One region of the Candidatus Pelagibacter sp. RS40 genome, then DNA from elsewhere that is predicted to be linked to it. Evidence: riboswitches for the same ligand, from Rfam matches in the RefSeq annotation. Region 1 holds a riboswitch; the other holds the start of a gene.
The links. Region 1 has a riboswitch for glycine ahead of B8063_RS04105 (malate synthase G). Riboswitches for the same ligand answer to the same signal wherever they lie in the genome.
Positions count from the first base shown of each region.

Region 2: another riboswitch for glycine. It lies ahead of gcvT (glycine cleavage system aminomethyltransferase GcvT); the one in region 1 lies ahead of B8063_RS04105 (malate synthase G).

Region 1 is NZ_CP020778.1:760,275-771,526, forward strand. It holds gene B8063_RS04080 (prephenate dehydratase domain-containing protein) at 1-404, shown strand, start outside; RNA gene ffs (signal recognition particle sRNA small type) at 450-548, shown strand; gene dnaX (DNA polymerase III subunit gamma/tau) at 549-2,186, shown strand; gene B8063_RS04095 (YbaB/EbfC family nucleoid-associated protein) at 2,179-2,496, shown strand; gene recR (recombination mediator RecR) at 2,503-3,108, shown strand; gene B8063_RS04105 (malate synthase G) at 3,110-5,260, opposite strand; glycine riboswitch at 5,344-5,426, opposite strand; gene B8063_RS04110 (acetyl-CoA carboxylase carboxyltransferase subunit alpha) at 5,474-6,580, shown strand; gene secA (preprotein translocase subunit SecA) at 6,575-9,100, opposite strand; gene argJ (bifunctional glutamate N-acetyltransferase/amino-acid acetyltransferase ArgJ) at 9,156-10,457, shown strand; gene B8063_RS04125 (DUF1178 family protein) at 10,496-10,924, shown strand; gene ubiG (bifunctional 2-polyprenyl-6-hydroxyphenol methylase/3-demethylubiquinol 3-O-methyltransferase UbiG) at 10,921-11,252, opposite strand, start outside.
Region 2 is NZ_CP020778.1:268,373-279,624, reverse strand. It holds gene B8063_RS01540 (5-oxoprolinase subunit PxpA) at 1-56, opposite strand, end outside; gene B8063_RS01535 (5-oxoprolinase subunit B family protein) at 85-759, shown strand; gene B8063_RS01530 (5-oxoprolinase subunit C family protein) at 752-1,696, shown strand; gene B8063_RS01525 (DMT family transporter) at 1,693-2,562, shown strand; glycine riboswitch at 2,592-2,678, shown strand; gene gcvT (glycine cleavage system aminomethyltransferase GcvT) at 2,755-3,858, shown strand; gene gcvH (glycine cleavage system protein GcvH) at 3,851-4,231, shown strand; gene gcvP (aminomethyl-transferring glycine dehydrogenase) at 4,231-7,101, shown strand; gene B8063_RS01505 (NAD(P)/FAD-dependent oxidoreductase) at 7,108-8,346, shown strand; gene B8063_RS01500 (DUF1365 domain-containing protein) at 8,339-9,106, shown strand; gene B8063_RS01495 (SAM-dependent methyltransferase) at 9,103-10,281, shown strand; gene B8063_RS01490 (DUF3833 domain-containing protein) at 10,289-10,837, shown strand; gene B8063_RS01485 (SDR family NAD(P)-dependent oxidoreductase) at 10,838-11,252, opposite strand, start outside.

The DNA of each region.
Region 1 (11,252 bases):
CGATTGCCTCACTACTGAGTGCTGAAATTTATAATTTAGAAGTCTTACAAAAAAATATTCAAGATGATGAAAATAATGTAACAAGATTTTTATTAATGGGAAGAGATATTTATCAACCAGAATTTAATAAAGGAGATTTTTTAACATCGTTTTTATTTAAACTTAAAAGTAAACCTGCTGCGTTGTACTCTGCACTATCAGGTTTTGCATTAAATGGAGTAAATTTAACAAAATTACAAAGTTTTCCTGAAAAGAATTCTTTTTCCTCCTTTTTTTTTCTATGCGATATTGAGGGTCATATTGAAGAGGATAAAATTAAAAACTCATTAAAAGAATTAGGTTTACATTGTGAAGATATGCACGTTCTAGGTGTTTATAAGGCTGATAAAATTAGAAAAAAATAAGCTTTAACTTTATTGTAGAATAGAAAAAATTATTGGTATAATAGTTTTGGGGGCCAATCAGGTGGAGTTACCATGAACTCCCCCAGGCTTGAAAAAGAGCAAGGGTAATGAGTATTTTCCAGGTTGGTTGGTCTCCTTTTATTAATGACAAATAATTCAAAAGTATTAGCTTTAAAATATAGACCTCAGGTACCCGAAGATTTAATCGGACAAGAAGTTGTAATTGAAACAATTTTGAATGGAATTAAATCTAAAAAAACACCAAATGCTTATCTTTTTACTGGCATTAGGGGAGTAGGTAAAACTACTATCGCAAGGATCATAGCTAAAGCACTTAATTGTAAAAATGGGATAGACAATCTTTGTAAGGAAAAATTTTGCGAAAATTGTAGCTCGATAATCAATTCTAATCATATTGATGTTTTAGAAATGGATGCAGCAAGTAAAACAGGTGTAGATGATGTAAGAGATTTAATCGAATTTTCTAGATACGGTCCAACATCTGCACAATATAAAATATTCATAATTGACGAAGTTCACATGCTTAGCAAACAGGCTTTTAATGCTTTGTTGAAAACACTTGAAGAACCACCAAATTACTTGAAATTTATTTTTGCCACAACTGAGATAAAAAAAATACCAGTGACTGTAGTTTCAAGATGTCAGAGATATGATTTGTCGAGAATAAAGTCTGATCAATTATTTGATTTTTTAAAAGATGTAGCAAAAAAAGAAAAAGGTCTAATTTCAGACGAAGCATTAAAACTTATTGTAAAAATTTCTGAAGGTTCTGTTAGAGACTCTCTTTCACTGTTAGATCGTGGACTAATGAGTAATATTAATGGTAGTGAATTTACTCTTGAAAATGCTCAGAAAATTTATGGGTATTTTGATAAAAGCTTCTTAATAGAATTAATTGAGTATTTATTGAAAGGTGATGAAAAAAATGTGATTAAAAATTACAGAAAATTATTTGATGCAGGGATTGAACCAAAATCATTTTTAAATGACTTTCTTGAAGTACTTTATTACATAAAAAATATAAATTCTATAAGGCTTGAGGGTAAGATTTTTAATCTTAATGATGGTGAATTTAAAAAAATTTTAGAGATAGCTGAAAAAACAGATCCACAAGAAATAATTTTATTTTGGCAATTTACAATCAAAACTATCGATGAATTAGAAATTGTCTCTAATCCAAACTTATCTGTTGAGATGTTTTTAGTAAGATTAATTTATCTGAAAGGCTACAAAATTAAAGAAGATATAAACAATGAATCATTAATTTCCTCAATTGAGAAAGAAACTGTAAAAATAGACAAAACAGTCGAAACAGTAAATCAGATTAAAAATGTATCACAAGAAGATAAAATAGATCCAAAATTGGAAACGAATAAAAAAAAAACTGAAATTAGCTCTTTTCGAGAGTTAATTAATTTATGTAATGAAAGAAAAGAAATGAAATTAAAATATGAACTAGAAACCAATGTAAATCTTGTATCCTTTGAGAATTTTAGAATGGAGATTTCTTTTAATGATAATCTAGATAAAGATTTTATTAAAGAATTATCACACAAACTTTTTGAATGGACAGGCAGTAGGTGGATAATAACTCTTTCCCAAAAAAAAGGAGAAATTTCCACGAAAGAAAAAGACCAAATAAACCAGAGACAAATTTTTGAACAAGTTAAAAAAAGTGATATTTATAAAAAAGTTTTAGAAATTTTACCTGATGCTGAATTGATTGATGTAAAAAAAATAGATAAAGAGAGTAATGACTGATTTTAGTAAGATTTTGGATAAAGCAAAAGAGCTTGAGGCGAAAATGAAGGAAAGCCAAGAAAAAATTAAACAAATTGAGGTAGTAGGGAGCTCGGGTGGAGATGCAATAAAAGTTACACTTAACGGTGATGGTGAAATGACAAACATTGAAATAGGTGACGAAATTTTAAAGGAAGAAAAGGGTATAATTCAAGATCTAATTACAGCTGCACATAATAATGCTAAATCTCAGTTGAAATCCAAAACTTCCGAGGAGATATCAAAAGCAACAGGTGGATTTGGAATACCTGGATTTAAATGGCCACTTTAAAAATTAATGCAAAATATTTCTGAGATTGAAACACTTATCAAACTAATTTCTAAACTACCTGGACTTGGTCCAAAATCAGCTAAGAGAATAATTCTCAAGTTAATAAATAATAGACAGGAGATTTTAAAACCTTTGGCCTCATCTTTCAACGAAGTTTATAAAAATATAATTAGATGCAAAACATGTGGCGCTTTAAGATCAAGCACATCAGAGTGTGAAAATTGTGAAAATATAAATAAAAATTATAATAAAATTTGCGTCGTAGAAAATATTGCAGATCAATGGGCAATTGAAAGTTCAAGTATCTTTCAAGGATACTTCCACATATTAGGAGGTACTATTGATAATTCAATAAATCAAAGAAAAGAAGATCTGTTAATAGACTCATTAGTTCAAAGAGTAAAAAAAAATAATATTGAGGAAATAATTTTAGCAACATCAGCTACAGTAGAGGGTCAAACAACAGCCTTTTACATACAGGATAGCCTAAGAAATATTAATGTAAAAATTTCTAAACTTGCCCAAGGTTTGCCTGTTGGTGGTGAAATTGAAAATTTAGATGATGGAACACTTGTTTCAGCGTTTAAAAATCGCAAAAACCTAGGACAATAATTTAATTTTTCTTGATAATTCTGTTTAAATGCAAAAGTGGTTCGGTGTAACCGGATGGTTGAGATTTACCATGAAAGATAAGTTCACAAGCGGCTTTAAATGCAATTGATTTGTAATACTTTGGTGACATGTTTTCATAATTTGGATCATTTTTGTTTTGATCATCAACTACCTTAGCCATTTTCTTCATGATTTCAAGTACTTGCTTGTTTGAGCAATATCCATGGTGTAACCAATTTGCGATATGTTGTGAAGATATTCTTAAAGTTGCTCTATCCTCCATTAAACCTACATTATTTATATCTGGAACTTTAGAACAACCTACACCTTGATCTACCCATCTCACTACGTAACCCAAGATTGTTTGAGCCGAGTTTGATATCTCATTTTCTATTTCCTCAACAGACCAATTTGGCCTATCAGCTATTGGTATATCTAAAAGACCGTCTAATTTTGCTGGAGATCTTGATTTAAGTTCTTCATGTTTTTTAAAAATATCAATTTCATGATAATGTAAAGCATGTAATGCTGCAGCTGTAGGTGATGGCACCCATGCACAATTAGCACCAGAATTTAAATGGCCAATTTTTTGCTCCATCATATCTTTCATTTTATCAGGCATTGCCCACATTCCTTTACCGATTTGAGCCACACCAGAAAAACCACATTTTAAGCCAACATCTACATTATTATTTTCATAGGCTTCAATCCATTTTGACTTTTTCATATCTCCTTTTTTAATCATTGGACCTGCTTCCATCGAGGTATGCATTTCATCGCCTGTACGATCTAAAAATCCAGTATTGATAAAAAAAACTCTGTGTTTTAAAGTTCTGATACACTCTTTTAAATTTGCAGAGGTTCTTCTTTCCTCATCCATAATTCCACATTTAATCGTATTCTTATCTAATTCTAAAACTTCCTCAACTTTTCCAAAAATAATATCAGTAAATGCTGTTTCATCTGGTCCATGCATTTTAGGTTTAACAATATAAATTGAACCTGATCTAGAGTTGCCTTTACGTTTTAAATCATGAAGGCAAGCTGCCGATGTAATAAATGCATCCAAAATTCCTTCAGGAACTTCAGATCCATCATTTAATATAATTGACGGATTAGTCATTAGGTGTCCAACATTTCGAACCAATAACAAACTTCTTCCATGAAGTTTCATTTTTTTTCCTGAGTTAGATATATAACTTCTATCTGGATTTAGTTTTCTTTTTAATTGTTTTCCTTGTTTTTCAAAAATTGAAACTAAATCTCCCTTCATTAATCCTAACCAATTTCTGTAACATGCAACCTTATCTTCTGCATCAACTGCGGCAACACTATCTTCATGATCGCATATAGTCGAAATTGCTGACTCTATTATAATATCACTTATTCCGGCTGCATCTTGTGCTGCGCTAAACGCTTTTGGATTTATGATAATTTCTAAATGTAAATTATTATTATTTAATATAACGGCAGTTGGCATTAAAGCTTCTCCTCTAAAACCTGTAAATTTTTCGTTTTGTTTTAAATCAAATAAATCTCTATCTTTTTTAATCTTTAAATTTCCATCATGAACTTCAAATCCAGAGATTTCTCTCCAACTAATACCATTTATAGGAAAATGTTTATTTAAAAAATCTCTAGCATAATTTATTACTTGCTCACCTCTTAGAGGGTCATATTTTTCACTTCCACTCTCTTCTGACTCAATTACATCAGTGCCATATAAACTGTCATACAAGCTCATCCATCTCGCATTCGCTGCATTTAAACTATATCTAGCATTCATTATCGGCACAACCAATTGAGGTCCTGCTATACTTGAAATTTCAGTGTCTAAATTTTTAGTTTCGATTTTGAATTCTGAACCTTCTTCCTTGAGATAATCAATATCCTTAAGAAATTTTTTGTAGTCTTCTAAATTAAAATCTTCAAATTTATTTTTTTTGTGCCAAAGATCTATTTCTTTTTGTATGGTTTCTCTTATTTCTAAAAGCTCTCTATTTTTTGGAGCAAGTTCATGTACCACCTTATCAAAACCATCCCAAAATTTTTTAGGACTAATATTGGTATCTAGTAATAATTCATTATCTATAAAATCAGCAAGTATTTTATCAACAGACAAATTATTAATTTTAATAAATTTTTCTTTCATAAACTAAATAAATTTCAACCCCATCTGTTGATTAACCTGAGAGTTTTACTCCTTCGGTGAGAAATTTTCTCTTTCCAGATAATTATGTTTAAATGGTCCTTTTGCCTGAGAGTTTCCGGGGAAGTTGCTCCTTCGGCGCTATAATAGTCTCTCCCATAAAAACAAAATTTTAAGACATTTTATTGCCTTTTTTAAATATAATAAAGCTTTTAAATGAAAAATTACCTTAATTTTGAGACAGAAGTAAAAAATTTAGAGACTGAACTTGATCAATTAAAAGATCCATATAATCAAGAAGGATTGTCTGAAGTTGATACGTCTAAAATTTCAAAAGTTCAAAAAGAGATTGATAAAAAGTTAAGTGAGATTTACTCAAATTTAGATCCATGGCAAACAGCTTTAGTTGCAAGACACGAAGACAGACCCAAAGCTAAATTTTTCATTGATAATTTGTTCGAGGAGTTTGTTCCTCTTTCTGGTGATAGATATTATGGAGAAGACAAATCTGTCATCTCAGGATTTGCTAAGTTTAATGGAAAGTCAGTGCTGATTATTGGTCAAGAAAAAGGTGAGAATTTAGAAACTAGAATTGAGAGAAATTTCGGCATGATGCGACCAGAGGGTTATAGAAAAACAATAAGATTAATGAAGTTAGCAGATAAGTTTAGAATTCCTATAATTTCATTTATAGATACACCTGGCGCATATCCAGGAGTTGGAGCAGAGGAAAGAGGTCAAGCTGAGGCAATAGCAAAATCCATTGAATGCTGTATGGAACTTAGCGTGCCAACTATTTCTGTGATAATTGGCGAGGGCGGATCTGGTGGCGCAATCGCTCTTGCATCATCTAACAAGGTGCTAATGTTACAAAATGCAATCTACTCAGTAATTTCTCCTGAAGGATGTGCAACAATCCTTTGGCGAGATCCAAAAAAAACTTTAGAGGCTTCAAAAGCAATGAAACTTTCATCCAAAGATTTGCTTAATTTAGACATAATAGACGAAATAATTCCAGAACCAATTGGTGGAGCTCACAGGGATAGAGATTTAATTTTAGACAATGTTCGGTTATCTTTAGATAAAAATTTAAATTTTTTTCTTTCTATGGAAAAAGATGAAATATTAAACCACAGAAAAAATAAATTTTTGTCAATTGGTAGGAATAAGGGATTTACAACTCAAACAGGTTTAAATGAAAATTTAACAATGAAAGAAAGCAAATTTGATAGAATTATTTCTAAGTTTAAAAGTGATATTAAATTAACCTATATTTCAATAGGAGTCCTAATTTTTATATTCTCCTTATTTTTTATTTTATAAGGATCCACAACAATGCTTATATTTTTTACCTGAGTTGCAAGGACAAGGCTCATTTCTTCCAATTTTTTTCGTAGATAGTTCGTTAAACTTTTTGTTTTGTTCTTGTGAAAAATTATTATCTTGTTCTTGGCTATCAATTACTTTTACATTTATCAAAAAAGTAATTAATTCTGTTTTTAATTTGTTAAGTAAATTCTCAAATAATATGAAAGCTTCTTTCTTATACTCTACTAGGGGATCTCTTTGACCATAAGATCTCAGACCTATAACTTGTCTCAATTGTTCTAAATATTGAATATGCAATTTCCAATTTTGATCAATTAATTGTAAGAATATTCGTTTTTCAATTTCAAGTGCTTCATTTTTTCCTAGAAGACTAATTCTTTCATCTCTTTTTTCTGAAAATTTATCTTTTACAATTTTTTCAAGTTCTGCATCTTTTACATTTGAAATTTCTTTTACTTTCTCATCATCAAATGATTTTCCAAAAATAGTCTTAAAGCTTTTTGTAAAGTCATCTGAAGTGGGATTTGCTAATTTCTTAGATTTCAAGATTTTTAATTCATTTAAGTTTTCATCTATAAAATCATCTGCAAATACATTTGCTTCCTTGCTCTCCATAACATTATTCCTTTGACTAAATATGACTTGTCTTTGGTCATTAAGTACATTGTCAAATTTTAGTAGGGTTTTTCTTATATCAAAATTTCTCGCTTCAACTTTTTGCTGAGCTCTTTCAAGAGCTTTATTTATCCATGGATGATCTATGCTTTCTCCATCTTTAAGTCCAAGCTTTTCTAAAATATTATTCATAGACTCTGATCCAAATATTCGCATTAAATCATCCTCTAAACTTACGAAGAAAATAGAATTGCCCTCATCACCTTGCCTTCCTGATCTACCTCTAGCTTGATTATCTACTCTCCTACTTTCCATTCTCTCAGTTCCTATTACGAATAAACCTCCCAATTTTTTCACCTTATCTTTTTCGCTTTCGTCTTGACCTCCAAGTTTAATATCAACCCCTCTTCCAGATATACTTGTAGTTATAATTATTGAATTTATTTTGCCTGCATTGGCAATTATTTCTGCTTCTTTCTCATGATTTTTTGCATTTAAAACAATGTGTTTAATCCCTTTTTTATTTAACAAATCTGAATAGTGCTCAGATTTATTTATACTTGCAGTAAATACTAACAAAGGTTGGCCAGATTTATTGCATTCAATTATTTTCTCAATTATTGCATCGTCCTTTTCTTTTAAAGTTCTGAAAATTTGATCATTCCAATCTTTTCTAATCATTTCTTTATTTGTAGGTATTGATACTACTGGCAAATTATAGATTTCAAAAAACTCCTCCGACTCGGTTTGAGCTGTTCCAGTACAACCAGATATTTTTTTATAAAGTTTAAAAAAGTTTTGGTAGGTTATAGACGCCAAAGTTTGATTTTCAGCATTAACTACTAACTTTTCTTTTGCTTCTAAACTTTGATGGAGCCCATCTCCAAATCTTCTACCTGGAAGCTGTCTTCCAGTTTGTTCATCAATTATAATAATTTGATCATCTTTGACTATATAATCACGCCCGTTGTGAAATAAGTGATTAGCTTTTAAAGCTTGATTGACATGATGAACAAGATGTAGGTTTTCAGGATCATAAAAATTATTATTTTTCAAAATACCAGCGTTTGAAAATATTTTTTCAATATTATCAATACCTTTATTTGTGAGAAGAATATTTTTATCCTTTTCGTCAATATCAAAGTCATCAGGCTTCAATGTTTTTACAAGTTTATCAATTGCAATATATTGACTGGTTTTATCTTCTGCAGCTCCTGAAATGATTAAAGGCGTTCTAGCTTCATCAATTAAACACGAGTCTATCTCATCAACGATAGCATAATTATGTCCTCTTTGAACCATGTCTTTTTTTGAAAATTTCATATTGTCTCGAAGATAATCAAAACCTAGCTCACTATTAGTTGCATAAGTTATATCCTTCATATAGTTTTCTTTTCTTTCAAGATCAGATTGATGAGTATTTATAAAGCCACAACTTAAACCTAGGAATTCATATATTTCCCCCATATTTTGACTATCTCGTTTAGCCAAATAATCATTTACAGTTACTATATGAACACCTTTTTTTTCTAGTGCATTAAGGTAAGCTGCTAAAGTTATAGTCAAGGTTTTTCCCTCACCCGTTTTCATTTCTGCAATTTTATTTTCATGGAGAGCTACACCACCAATTAATTGAACATCAAAGTGTCTTTCATTATGAACTCTTTTCGATGCTTCTCTAACTAAAGCAAAAGCCTCTGGCAATATTTGGTTTATCTTTTCACCATCATCTAGTCTCGAAATAAGTTCAGATGTTTTTTTTGGAAAATCAGAATTATCAATATTTTCAAATTTTTTTTCTAAACCGTTAATCTGATTAACTATTTTGCCAATTCTATCTAACTCTTTTTGATTTCCACTTTTAATTATTTTAGAAAATAGATTTAACGGATTAAACATTTTAATGTACAGTAATTAATGAATATATAGTAATTTTTTAGGGAAATTAAATATCATGGTTTTAGGCATAAACAACTTTTTTGATGCTAGAAATAAAAACGCAAAAGTTGCTGATTTTCAAGATTTAGACCATTTAGATGGAGTATCGGTATCAGCAGTTTCAGCAAATTTGTATGATCAAAAAAGAGATGACCTCGTTTTATTTTATTTTAGAAATGGAGCTAATCATGCATCTTTGTTTACAAAATCAAGTGTTGTATCAGAAAATATAAAGTGGAATAGAAAAATTAAGTCCCAAAAAATACATGCATTATTGATTAATACTAGAAATGCAAATGCTCTTACAGGATCAGATGGATATGATGCATTAAAAATACTCTCATTAGATTTGTCTGAAAAACTGACACTCAAACAGAAACAGGATGAAGAGTACCCAAAAATTATTCACTCTGACAGTATACTTTTTGCATGTACTGGTACAATTGGAGAAAAATTTCCTTTAGAAAAAATAAAAAATTCACTTCCTAATTTAGTTGACAATATAAAATATAATCAAAATAAATTAATATGGATGAAATCAGCTTCAGGTATCAAAACAACAGATACTAAACCCAAGCTAGCAATGTCAGAGTGCAAAATAGGTAACACACCAATAAAGGTTTATGGCATTGCCAAAGGCTCTGGAATGATATTTCCTAATATGGCAACAACATTAGGATTTCTATTTACTGATGCAAATTTGTCTTCCTCAATTTTAAAAAATATTCTTAAAGATAGTATTGAAACTACTTTTAATGCAATTTCTTGTGATGGGGACACTAGTACTAATGATATGGTATCAATTTTTGCTACTAATAAAGCAAAAAATTCAGAGGTGAAAAACTACAAAGAAAAAAAATTAAAAGACTTTAAAGAATCCGTGCACGAAGTTTTATTGAATTTAGCAAAAAGAGTAGCGGCAGATGGTGAAGGGGCATCTAAATTTGTTACAGTAAATTGTATTAGAGCAAAATCTGTAGCTGATGCAAAAAAGATCTGCTTTTCAATTTCAAACTCACCTTTAGTAAAAACTGCATTAGCCGGTGAAGATCCAAATTGGGGGAGAATAGCTATGGCAGTCGGAAAAACAGAAATAAAAGTTGATATAAAAAAAATAAATATTTCTTTTGGGCCATATAAAATTTTCTCAAAAAATGAATTAGCCAAAGATTATGATGAGCAAAAAGTTAGAGAATACATGAAAAACGAGTCTATAGAAATAACAGTTGATCTTGGAATGGGTCAAAAAAGTTTTACTTCATATACTATGGATTTAACAAAAGATTATATTGAAATTAACGCTGATTATAGATCTTAGGACATTGAAAATATAATTTTGCTGCTTAAGTAATCATTATGATAAAATACGCACTAAATTGTAGAGACTGTAACAAAGAATTTGAAAGTTGGTTTGGATCTTCAAAAGAGTATGACAGATTAAAAAAAATGAAATTACTAAACTGTCAAAACTGTAGTTCTTTAAATGTAGAAAAATCATTAATGGCTCCAAATTTATCAAAAACAAAAAAATCATCTGAGAAAAATGAGTTTAAGTTGAAAGAAGTTAAACAAAAATTAAAAGAGTATAAAAAATTTGTAAAAGATAATTTTGATTTCGTGGGTGATAATTTTACTTATGAGGCAAGATCAATTCATTACAATAAAGATAAAAAAAAACTAAAAAAAGGTATTTATGGCAAAGCCTCAATTGAAGACATCAGAGAGTTAAAAGACGAAGGTATTGAAACAGAAATGATGCCTTGGATTGAGGACAAGGAGAATTAAACTTTCTCAAATTTGGTTATATAATTTACAGATTTATCAGAGGATATTTTCCACTGGTCAAATATAGGATTAAAAGTCAATCCATCAATTTTATTTAATTTTAATGAATTTTTTTGACAAATATTAATAAGGTTTTTAGGTTTTACAAATTTATCCCATTCATGAGTTCCAATAGGAAGCCATCTTAAAACGTACTCAGCCCCAACGATTGCAAATAAATAAGATTTTAATGTTTGATTTAGAGTAGCTACAAACATTATCCCATTTTTTTTTAAAAATCTCGAACTTTGTTTAATAAAGATATCCACATTTTCTACATGTTCCACTA
Region 2 (11,252 bases), 490 kb from region 1:
TTATTTGAATGATGTTTGGATTTTTCACCTAAATCACAATTTATATTAATTTCCATAGCAACAAAGTTTAAAGTATAACATGGCATGATAAAAAATATATCAAATCTTGGTGACGCAGCAGTTTATTGTGATTTTGGTAATGATGTTAATAAAGAAATCAATTCAAAAGTAATTAATTACTTTCAAAGTTTAAAAGACAGTAAGTTTGAAGGAATTACAAATTTAACTCCGTCTTACAACAAGCTAATAGTTTCTTTTGATTTATCAATTACGAATTTTGAAAAAACTAAAAAAATAATTGAAAATTTAGAGATAAAAAAAAATCATAATATATCCAAAAAAAAATTACAGATTCCAGTATGTTGCGAGGATGAATATGCATTGGATCTAAAAAAACTTGAAAAAAAATTAAATAAACCAACTGATGAAATTTTAGATACATTTTTTTCAAAAGAATATTTCTGTTATATGACAGGTTTTATTGCAGGTATGCCTTTCTTAGGAGATATTGATAAAAATTTGCATGCCAAAAGATTAGAAACTCCAAGAGTTAAAGTTCCAAAAGGTTCAATAGGTTTAACAGAACAATTTTGCAATATTTATACTTTTGAAAGTCCAGGTGGTTGGAATATAATTGGTAATACACCCTTGAATGTTTTTGATTCACTGAACGAAGATAATCCAAATCTAATTAATCCAGGTGATACTGTTAGTTTTATTAAAATCAATAAGGAAAAATACAAAAAATATTATGAGTGAAAATTTTTTCAAAGTCATAAGAGCAGGGATCAATACAACTTTTCAGGATTTAGGTAGAAATAATCTAAATCATATTGGAATACCAATAAGTGGCGTAATGGACAAAAGAAATTATATTATAGCCAACAAAATTCTTCAGAACGTTACAAGCCATCCAATAATAGAATTTGCATATCAAGGACCAAGATTAGTGTATCACGGGGATCCCCTAAATATATCAGTTTCAGGAGACGTAAAATTTAAAATTTTTAAACATAAAAATGAAATTGAGGGTAAATGTTATGAAACAATTACATTAGAGGATCATGATGAAATTGATTTAATTTCAACTAATAAATCTGTTTATGGTTATTTGGCAATTGGGGCTGACCTAAACTTAGATTATCAATGGAAAAGCTGCTCTATAAATACAAAAGCTAATATTGGTTCAAATAAAGGTAAAAAACTACAAGATAATCAAAAGATTGAAGTTTCAAATATAAAAGAATTATCAAGAAGAAAATTAGATTACATTAATTCTAAAATTGAAAATATAAGAGTTATAAAAGGAACTAATTTTCATTATTTCTCTAAAGAGTCCCAAGCTAAGTTTTTTAAAAAGGAATATAGTGTGACCAAACTTACAGATAGAATGGGAATGCGTTTAGAGGGAGAGAGATTAGACAATATTATTAATACCAATATAAAATCTGAAGGGCTTGTAAAAGGAGTTATACAAATCCCAGCTGATGGTAATCCTATTATAATGCTTGCAGATCATGGTACGATAGGCGGGTATCCAAAAATAGCCACTGTTATAAGTGCTGATTTCGATAAACTCTCACAATTAACACCTGGATCGAAAATAAAGTTTAAAGAAGTGAATTTAAAAGATGCAGAAACAATTTTTAAATTATATGAAATGGAAACAAATAATATAATTTCAAAAATCTTGTGAATATAATTTCAAAAATACCAGGTCCATTATTAGTATTTTTAGGCGCCTGTAGCCTTAGTTTTGGTGGTATGATTGTAAAGTCATTTGAAGGATCAACTTTATGGCAAATATTATTTTGGAGATCTCTTTTTTTTATAGTTGTTGTATTTTTATTCTTAATAATTTCTTATAAACAAAAAATTTTTACCGTACTTATTAAATCTGGTATTCCAGGTTTATTTGGTGGTTTAATTCTGGCAGTAGGCTTTGCAAGTTATGTTTTTGCAATGTACAATACTACTGTAACAAACACTAATTTTATAATTCAGACACAAACGATATTTCTTGCTGTATTTGGTTATTTATTTTTAAAAGAAAAAATATCTAAAATCACTTTAGCTTCAATCATTTTGGCAATAGCTGGTATAATCATGATGGTGGGTAATTCTTTATCACCTGGAGAAATGTCTGGAAATATAGCTGCATTTCTAATGCCAATTTCATTTGCAATTTTAATTCTAGTAGTTAGAAAATATCCAAATGTTGACATGGTCCCACTTCAACTTGTAGCAGGTATTTTTGCAATGATTATTGGATACTTGATGTCACCAACTATAGCAATTTCTAGCCATGATATTTTTTTAGGGTTTTTAGCTGGTTTTTTTCAATTAGGATTTGGATTTATTTTTATTACAGTTGGTGCAAGATCCACACCTTCTGCATTTGTTGGAATAATTATGCTTACTGAGGCAGTTTTAGGACCTCTTTGGGCATGGATGTTTGTTAATGAAAACCCTCCTTTTATAGTTTTAATTGGTGGGTCCGTGGTTATATTCGCAGTTCTATTACAGTTTTTAACTTTATTTTTTAAAAAAAAATCTGCATAAATATTTATATTTTATAATAAATTATGTTATAAGATCTTACGGGAGAGACTACCCAATGTAGCGCCGAAGGAGCAAATACCCAATAATCTCTCAGGCAAAAGGACCGTACGTATTAACTCTGGAAAGAGATTAAGTTCTCGCCGAAGGAGCAAAACTCTCAGGCAACAAGACAGAGGGGATTAAAGAGTTAATATGAATAAAAAAACACCTTTATATAAATTACATATCCAACATGGTGCAAAGATGGTTGAGTTTGCAGGTTACCAAATGCCCATACAATATAAGAGTGGAATAATCCAAGAACACAAATTTACTAGAGAAAATGCCGGTATATTTGACGTATCACATATGGGACAGCTATTTATAAACGGTTCAGATCATCTTACAGATGATCTAGAAAAAATATTTCCAGTTAATTTAAAAAATTTAAAGACTAATCAAAGTAAATATTCTTTTTTAATGAATGATAAGGGAGGAATTTACGACGATTTAATTATTACAAAATTAAAAGATGGTTACTTAATTATTTTAAACGCAGCATGTAAAAAGCAAGATCTTGAAATAATAAAAAAAAAATTAAATGGCAAATATGATTTAAATTTAGATGAAAACCTATCTTTGATTGCATTACAAGGACCAAAAGCAAAGGATGTATTAGGAAAAGTAGTTTCAAACATAACTAATCTTAAATTTATGAATGGAGGGGAATTTGAATATGATAATTCAAATATTTACATAACAAGATCTGGTTATACTGGTGAAGATGGTTTTGAGATCTCTTTAGATAATAAAAAAGTTGTAAAATTTGTAGATCAATTAATTAATCATGGTGCTAAACTTATAGGGCTTGGTGCAAGAGATACGCTAAGATTAGAGGCTGGATTATGCTTATATGGTAATGATCTTGACGAAAAAACAAGTCCGATTGAGGCAAACTTGAAATGGGCAATACCTAAATCAAGAGTTGGTAGTGATTACCCTGGTTCAGATATTATTAAAAAACAAATTGATAATGGAGTAAAGACTTTAAGAGTTGGTATCAAACCTGAAACAAGAGTTATAGCAAGAGGAAATACTAAAATTTTTGATCAGAACGATAAAGAAATAGGTAAAGTTACAAGTGGTACATTTGGACCAAGTGTTGAATGCTCAATTGCAATGGGGTATGTCGAAAACAATTACTCACCAACAAATACAAAAATCTTTTTAGAAGTAAGAGGAAAAAAAGTTCCAGCCAATGTTTGTGATTTACCATTTTATAAAAAAAACTATGTAAAAGGAGAAAAAAATGTCTGAAGTTAAATTTTCCAAAGAGCATGAATGGATTACACTGGAGGGTGAGGTTGCAACTATTGGAATTACAAAACATGCAACTGAAATGTTAGGTGATATAGTTTTTGCTGAGTTGCCAGAAAAAGGCACAAATGTTGAAAAAGATGGAACTGCAGGCGTTGTAGAGTCTACAAAAGCCGCAAGTGACGTTTACACACCTATCAGTGGAGAAGTAGTTGATATAAACCAAACTATAGTAGATGACCCTGCAAAAATTAATGAAGATCCCGAGGGTGCTGCATGGTTTTTTAAATTAAAAATAAAAGATGCCTCTGAATTAGATTCTTTAATGAACAAAGAGGAGTATGAAAAATTTGCAAAGGAGACATCAAGTTAATGTTACATAATTCACAGAAAGACTTTATAGGAAGACATATTGGTCCTTCAGATAATGACCAACAAAAAATGCTTAAAGATCTTAATTTTAAGTCATTAGATGATCTTATAAATAGTACTGTTCCAGAAAAAATACAGTTTAAAGGTGAATTAAATATTGGTGATTCAAATTCAGAATATGAAGCACTTAGAAAATTAAAAGTAATCTCAAAAAAAAATCAAATTTACTCTAATTTTATTGGTATGGGATATTACGGGACTTATACACCATATGTAATTTTAAGAAATATTTTAGAAAATCCGGGCTGGTATACATCATACACGCCTTATCAGCCAGAAGTAGCACAAGGAAGATTAGAAATGCTACTAAACTTTCAACAAATGGTTGTTGACCTTACAGGAATGGATATTGCAAATGCATCTTTACTTGACGAGGGAACTGCAGCAGCCGAGGCCATGGGCTTAAGTCATAGACTTAATAAAAGTGATAGTAATTTAGTTTTCATTTCAGAGAATTGTCATCCACAAACAATCGACGTTGTTCAAACTAGAGCAGAACCTATGGGTCTTAAAGTTCTTGTTGGAAATGAGGATAAAGTTTTAGATCAGTTAAAAGAAGATGTTGTTTGTGGAATTTTGCAATATCCAGGAACTTTGGGTGACATTAAAGATCCAAGTGAACATATAAGTAAAATTCATAAAAAAAATGGTAAAGCGATCTTGGCTTGTGATTTGTTGGCACTTGCCAAACTAAAAACTCCTGGTGAACTTGGTGCAGATATAGCGGTTGGTAGCTCACAAAGATTTGGTATTCCAATGGGTTATGGAGGACCGCATGCAGCCTTTTTTGCAACAAAAGATGAATTTAAAAGATCAATGCCTGGTAGAATTGTTGGTGTTTCAGTTGATAGACATGGGAATAAAGCTTACAGGCTATCACTACAAACTAGAGAACAGCACATCAGAAGAGACAAAGCAACAAGCAATATTTGTACGGCACAAGCATTACTAGCGATTGTATCAGCAGCTTATGCAATTTATCATGGACCAGATGGAATAAAAGAAATTTCTGAGAGAGTTTCACAATTAGCAAAAAATTTTGCTGATAAAATAAAACAATCTGGATATGAATTATATTCAGATTATTTCTTTGATACTGTAACTATTATTACTAAAGAAAAGACCGATCAGATTTTTAAAAATGCTTTAGATCAAAAAGTAAATATTAGAAAAGTAAATTCAGAAATGCTTGCCATTTCTTTTGATGAGAAAAAAAATGTTTATAGAGTCAATCAATTACTTAAAATTTTTAATGCAGCGGAGTCTATTAAAAAAGAAGATCCTACAGTAAGTCTACCTAACCTACCGAAAAATTTATTAAGAACTTCAAAATACTTAGAACATCCTGTTTTCAATTCATATCACTCAGAGACAGAAATGCTTAGATATCTTAAAAAGTTGGAAGATAAGGACATAGCTCTTAATAGAACTATGATTGCACTGGGGTCGTGTACTATGAAATTAAATGCTACTGCAGAAATGATTCCTATTTCATGGAGAGAATTAGCTGAGCCACATCCATTCGTTCCTGTTGAGCAAATGGAAGGATATAGAGCTTTGTTCACTGATCTTAAAAATTGGCTAAGATCAATTACTGGTTTTTCAGGTGTCTCACTTCAGCCCAATGCAGGGGCTCAAGGAGAATATGCTGGATTAATGGTGATTAGAAAATACCATTTAGATAGAGGCGAACAAAACAGAAATATATGCTTAATACCAAGCTCAGCACATGGGACTAATCCAGCAAGTGCACAGATGGTTGGAATGAGGGTGGTAGTGGTTAATTGCGATAAAGAGGGAAATGTTGATTTTGAAGATTTGAAGAAAAAAGCTGAAACTCATTCGGAAAATCTCGGAGCTTTAATGGTTACATATCCATCCACACATGGAGTATTTGAAGAAAAAATAAAAGATATATGTGAATTGATTCATAAACATGGAGGCCAAGTTTATATGGATGGTGCAAACTTAAATGCACTTGTTGGTATAGCAAAACCAGGAAATTTTGGTCCTGATGTTTGCCATATAAACTTACATAAAACATTTTGTATTCCTCACGGTGGAGGAGGCCCTGGAATGGGACCTATTGCATGCAAAAGGCATTTACAGGTTTATCTTCCCAATCACCCGGTCGTTAAAGATTGTGGGCCTTCAACTGGAATTGGACCTGTTTCTGCAGCACCTTGGGGAAGTTCAAGTATTTTATCAATTTCTTGGATGTATATTAAAATGATGGGCTCCCAAGGATTAAAACTTGCAACACAAATTGCGATACTAAATGCAAATTACATAGCAAATAGGTTAAAAGATCACTATCCAATTCTTTATAAAGGCTCAAATGGTAATGTGGCTCATGAATGCATTATTGATATTAGATCAATCAAGAGTGAAACAGGTATTACCGAAGAAGATATTGCTAAAAGATTGATAGATTATGGTTTTCATGCACCAACAATGTCATGGCCAGTTGCTGGTACAATGATGATAGAACCAACTGAAAGTGAGAGTTTATCTGAGCTGGATAGATTTTGTGATACCTTGATTAGCATTAAATCAGAAATTGACATGATCAAGTCAGGTAAATTTGATAAAGTTGACAATCCAATAAAAAATGCTCCACACACCGATTTTGAATTAGCTTCAGATGAATGGACACATAAATATTCAAGAGAGCAAGCTGCTTATCCTGCAAAATTTTTGAGAGTAAATAAATTTTGGCCTCCAGTTGCAAGAGTAGACAATGTTTATGGAGATAAAAATATATTTTGTACCTGTCCTAGTATTGATGAATTTAAAGAAGATGCTGCATAAGTTTTAATGAAAATTGGAGTTGTTGGATCAGGCATCTCAGGTCTTAGCGCAGCTTACTATCTCTCAAAAAAACACCAAGTTGATTTATTTGAAAAAGAAGATCATTTTGGGGGTCACTCACATACAATTGATTTATTAATTGAGGAAAAGAAAATATCGGTTGATATTGGATTTATAGTTTTTAACCACAAAACTTATCCTAACTTAATTAAATTTTTTGATGAAAATAAAGTTCACATAGAAAAAAGTGATATGTCTTTCGCAGTATCAGTTAAAGATACTAAATTTGAATATTGTGGAAGGGGTCTGAAAGGTATTTTCGCAAATAAATCGAATTTATTTAATAAATCTTTTTTAAAAATGTTTTTTGACATTTTAAAGTTTTATAAAAATTGTGAAAGAATAAATCAATTTGATCAAAAAATTACCTTAGGAGATTATTTAGTTAAAAATAAATTATCAGATTCATTTATAAATTTTCATTTAATACCAATGGTTTCAGCTATTTGGTCTATGCCACCGTATGAAGCAAGTAAAATGCCTTTAAAATTTTTCCTAAAATTCTTTCAAAATCATGGTTTATTCAAATTAAAAAACAGACCACAATGGTACACAGTCGCCAAAAGAAGTCGGACTTATGTTGCAAAAGTACTTTCAGGCATAAGTGGTGAATATTATAAAAATTATAATGTTAATAAATTAATAAGAAGATCAAATGGAATTGACTTATACTATGGTGATAAAAGTGAATTCTTTAGTTATGACAAAGTGGTTTTAGCTAGTCACGCAGATCAAGCATTATCAATAATTGATGAGCCAACAAAAGAAGAGCAGGAGATTTTATCTAAGTTTAAATACAGAGAAAATATTGCAGTTATACATACAGATGAAAGTATAATGCCTAATAATAAAGATATATGGAGCTCTTGGAATTCAAGCGTAGATAAAAATAATGTAGAAAATAATTCTATAACTTATTGGTTAAATCTCTTACAGAATTTAGATTTTAATAAAAATATATTTTTAACATTAAATCCAAACTTCAAAATTAATGAAGATAAAATATTAAAAAAAGTAAATTTTACTCATCCATATTTCGATCAATCAGCACTAGATAACCAAGATAAATTAAAAAATTTACAAAATAAAAAAAATTTACTTTTTTGTGGGAGTTATTTTGGATATGGTTTTCATGAAGATGGAATTAAATCATCCATTGAAATGATAAAAGCCATAGATGTTTAAGAATTCAAAAATTTATACTGGAAAAGTAATACATAAAAGATTCAAACCTAAAGAACATTATTTTAAATATAATGTATTTTCACTATTAATAGATTTAAATGAGCTGGAAGAAATTAACAAATATATAAAATTTTTTTCATACAATAAATTTAATATTATAAGTTTTTATGACAAAGATCACGGAGACAGAGATGGATCCTCAATAAAATTATGGGTTAAAAAAAATCTAAGGAATATTGGAATTATGACAGAGGATATAAGTATAAAATTGTTATGCTATCCAAGAATCTTTGGTTATGTATTTAACCCTTTAAGCACATATTTTATATATAATAAGCACTCAGAATTAATTTCTATTTTTTATGAGGTAAAAAATACTTTCGGTGAGCAACATACATATATTTTTAAAGCTCAAGATGAAAAAACAGTGCAAAATAAATGTAAAAAAAAATTTTATGTTTCGCCATTTATAGAGATGGATTGTGAGTACCATTTTAAAACACTTAATCCAAGAGAACAACTATCAGTAGTAATTAACCAGAATGATAAAGATGGTAAACTTTTGTTTGCCTCTCAAGATGGTATATCGAAGGATTTTAATAATAAAAATTTAATATTATCTTATTTAACTCACCCGTTAATGACTTTTAAGATCATTGGAGCTATTCATTATGAAGCATTTAAATTATGGGCAAAAAGAATAAAACTCATAGCAAAAAAGATTAAATTAAAAAATAATATTACAATTGAAAGTAAATGAATTTAAATAATTGGTCAGATAAAATTGTTTTTAGTTCACTTAAACTAATCAAGAAAGGACATCTAATTTTGACAAATTATGATGACGAGAAATATTTATTTGGTGATCCAAGTCAAAAACTTAAAGTAAAAATTAAAATAAACAAACCTGGATTAACTTATCAAATTGTTAAAAGTGGCAGCACAGGACTTGCAGAAGCTTACATGCGAGGTGATTTTGAGACAGATGATTTAACAAATTTAATTGAATTAACAGCTAAGAACATAAAACTAGTATACAAATTCTCAGGATTACTAGACTTTTCGATATTCAATAAAATAAAAAATTTTCTTTTAAAAAATGATAAATCAAGAAGTAAAAAAAATATTTCAAAACACTACGATTTGGGAAATGAATTTTTCTCTTTATGGCTTGATCCAACCTTAACTTATTCAAGCGCCATTTTTGATCAAAAGGACAATGATTTGGAGAAGGCACAAATTAATAAGTATAAAAAATTAGTTGAATTAATTAAACCAAAATCAGGAAATAAAATTTTAGAAATAGGATGTGGTTGGGGCGGTTTTGCAGAATATGTAGGCAAAAATCATGATGTAAAACTTGATTGTATTACAATTTCAAAAAAACAATTTGAGTATGCATCAAATCGAATATTTAAAAATGGTCTAAATGAAAAAATTAATATTCAATTTAAGGATTACAGAGATGTAAAACAAAAATATAATTCAATTGCATCAATAGAGATGATAGAGGCTGTTGGGCAAAATTATTTAGAAAATTATTTTAAAACAATAAAGACTAATCTCGTTAGTGAAGGAAGTGCAGCTATACAAGCTATAACAATAGATGATAATTTATTTGATAGATATAAAACTAAAGAAGATTTCATTCAAAAGTACATTTTTCCAGGCGGTTTCTTACCATCAAAAAAAAAATTATACGATTTGTCACAAAATAATGGTTTAGCTATCAATCAATATAATTCTTATGGACTACATTATTCGAATACACTTAAAATTTGGCGTGATGAATTTTTTAAAAAATGGGAGGAGATCTCTAAGCAAGGATTTGATAATAAATTTAAAAGAATGTGGCACTTTTATTTATCTTATTGTGAAGCAGGGTTTAAATCAAAAAATATAGATTTGATCCAATTCTCATTACAAAACAGATAAGACACCTATGATTATTTTTTCTAATATTAAATCAATTTTATTGATAATTTTTTTTGGATTGATTACAAGTTGTTCAAGTAATCAATCTATGAAACCTCAAGATTTTAAAGATAAAAAACCAAGACTTGTAATAGAAGAATATTTGTCAGGCAATGTAAAAGCATGGGGTATTCTTCAAAACAGATCAGGTAAAGTTACAAGACAATTTTCAGCAACTTTAAATGGAAATTGGGATGGGAAAAAACTTATATTAGATGAGAAATTTAATTGGGATGATGGTGAAGTACAAGATAGACAATGGCATATCACAAAACTAGACGAGCATAATTATGAAGGCACAGCCTCTGATGTGGTTGGAAAAGCAAAAGGATATTCTTATGGTCCTGCTTTTAAATTTGAATATGTTTTATTAGTCCCTGTAAAAGGAAAAGAGATAAAAATTACCTTTGATGATTGGATATTTATGCAAGATGAAAAAGTTGCAATCAACAGAGCAAAAATGACAAAATTCGGTTTTAAAGTTGCTGAACTAACTGTTTTTTTTGTTAAGGAATAATTATTTTTTTTGAAACTTAGTAAGCTTTTTTACAAGATAAAAATATATCTTGTACGGCAAAATACTGAAAAATTTTAATGTTAAAGTTAATTCTTTTGGAAAATGTATTTCAAAATTGTTTTTCTTTATTAATCCATCATAAATTTTTTCTGCAGCATACTCGGGAGTTTTTAAAAAAGGCATTTTAAAATCATTTTTATCAGTCATGGGTGTCTTAATAAAACCAGGGGAAACTAAGGAAACTCTTACATTAAATCTGCCAAAATCAAAATAAAGACTTTCTGCAAGATTATTTAAAGCAGACTTTGACGGGCCATACCCTGTTGAATTAGGCAAACCTCTGTAGCCTGCAATAGAAGATACAATTACAATTGCACCATCTTTCTTATCTTTGTAATATTGTTCAACAGCTTTA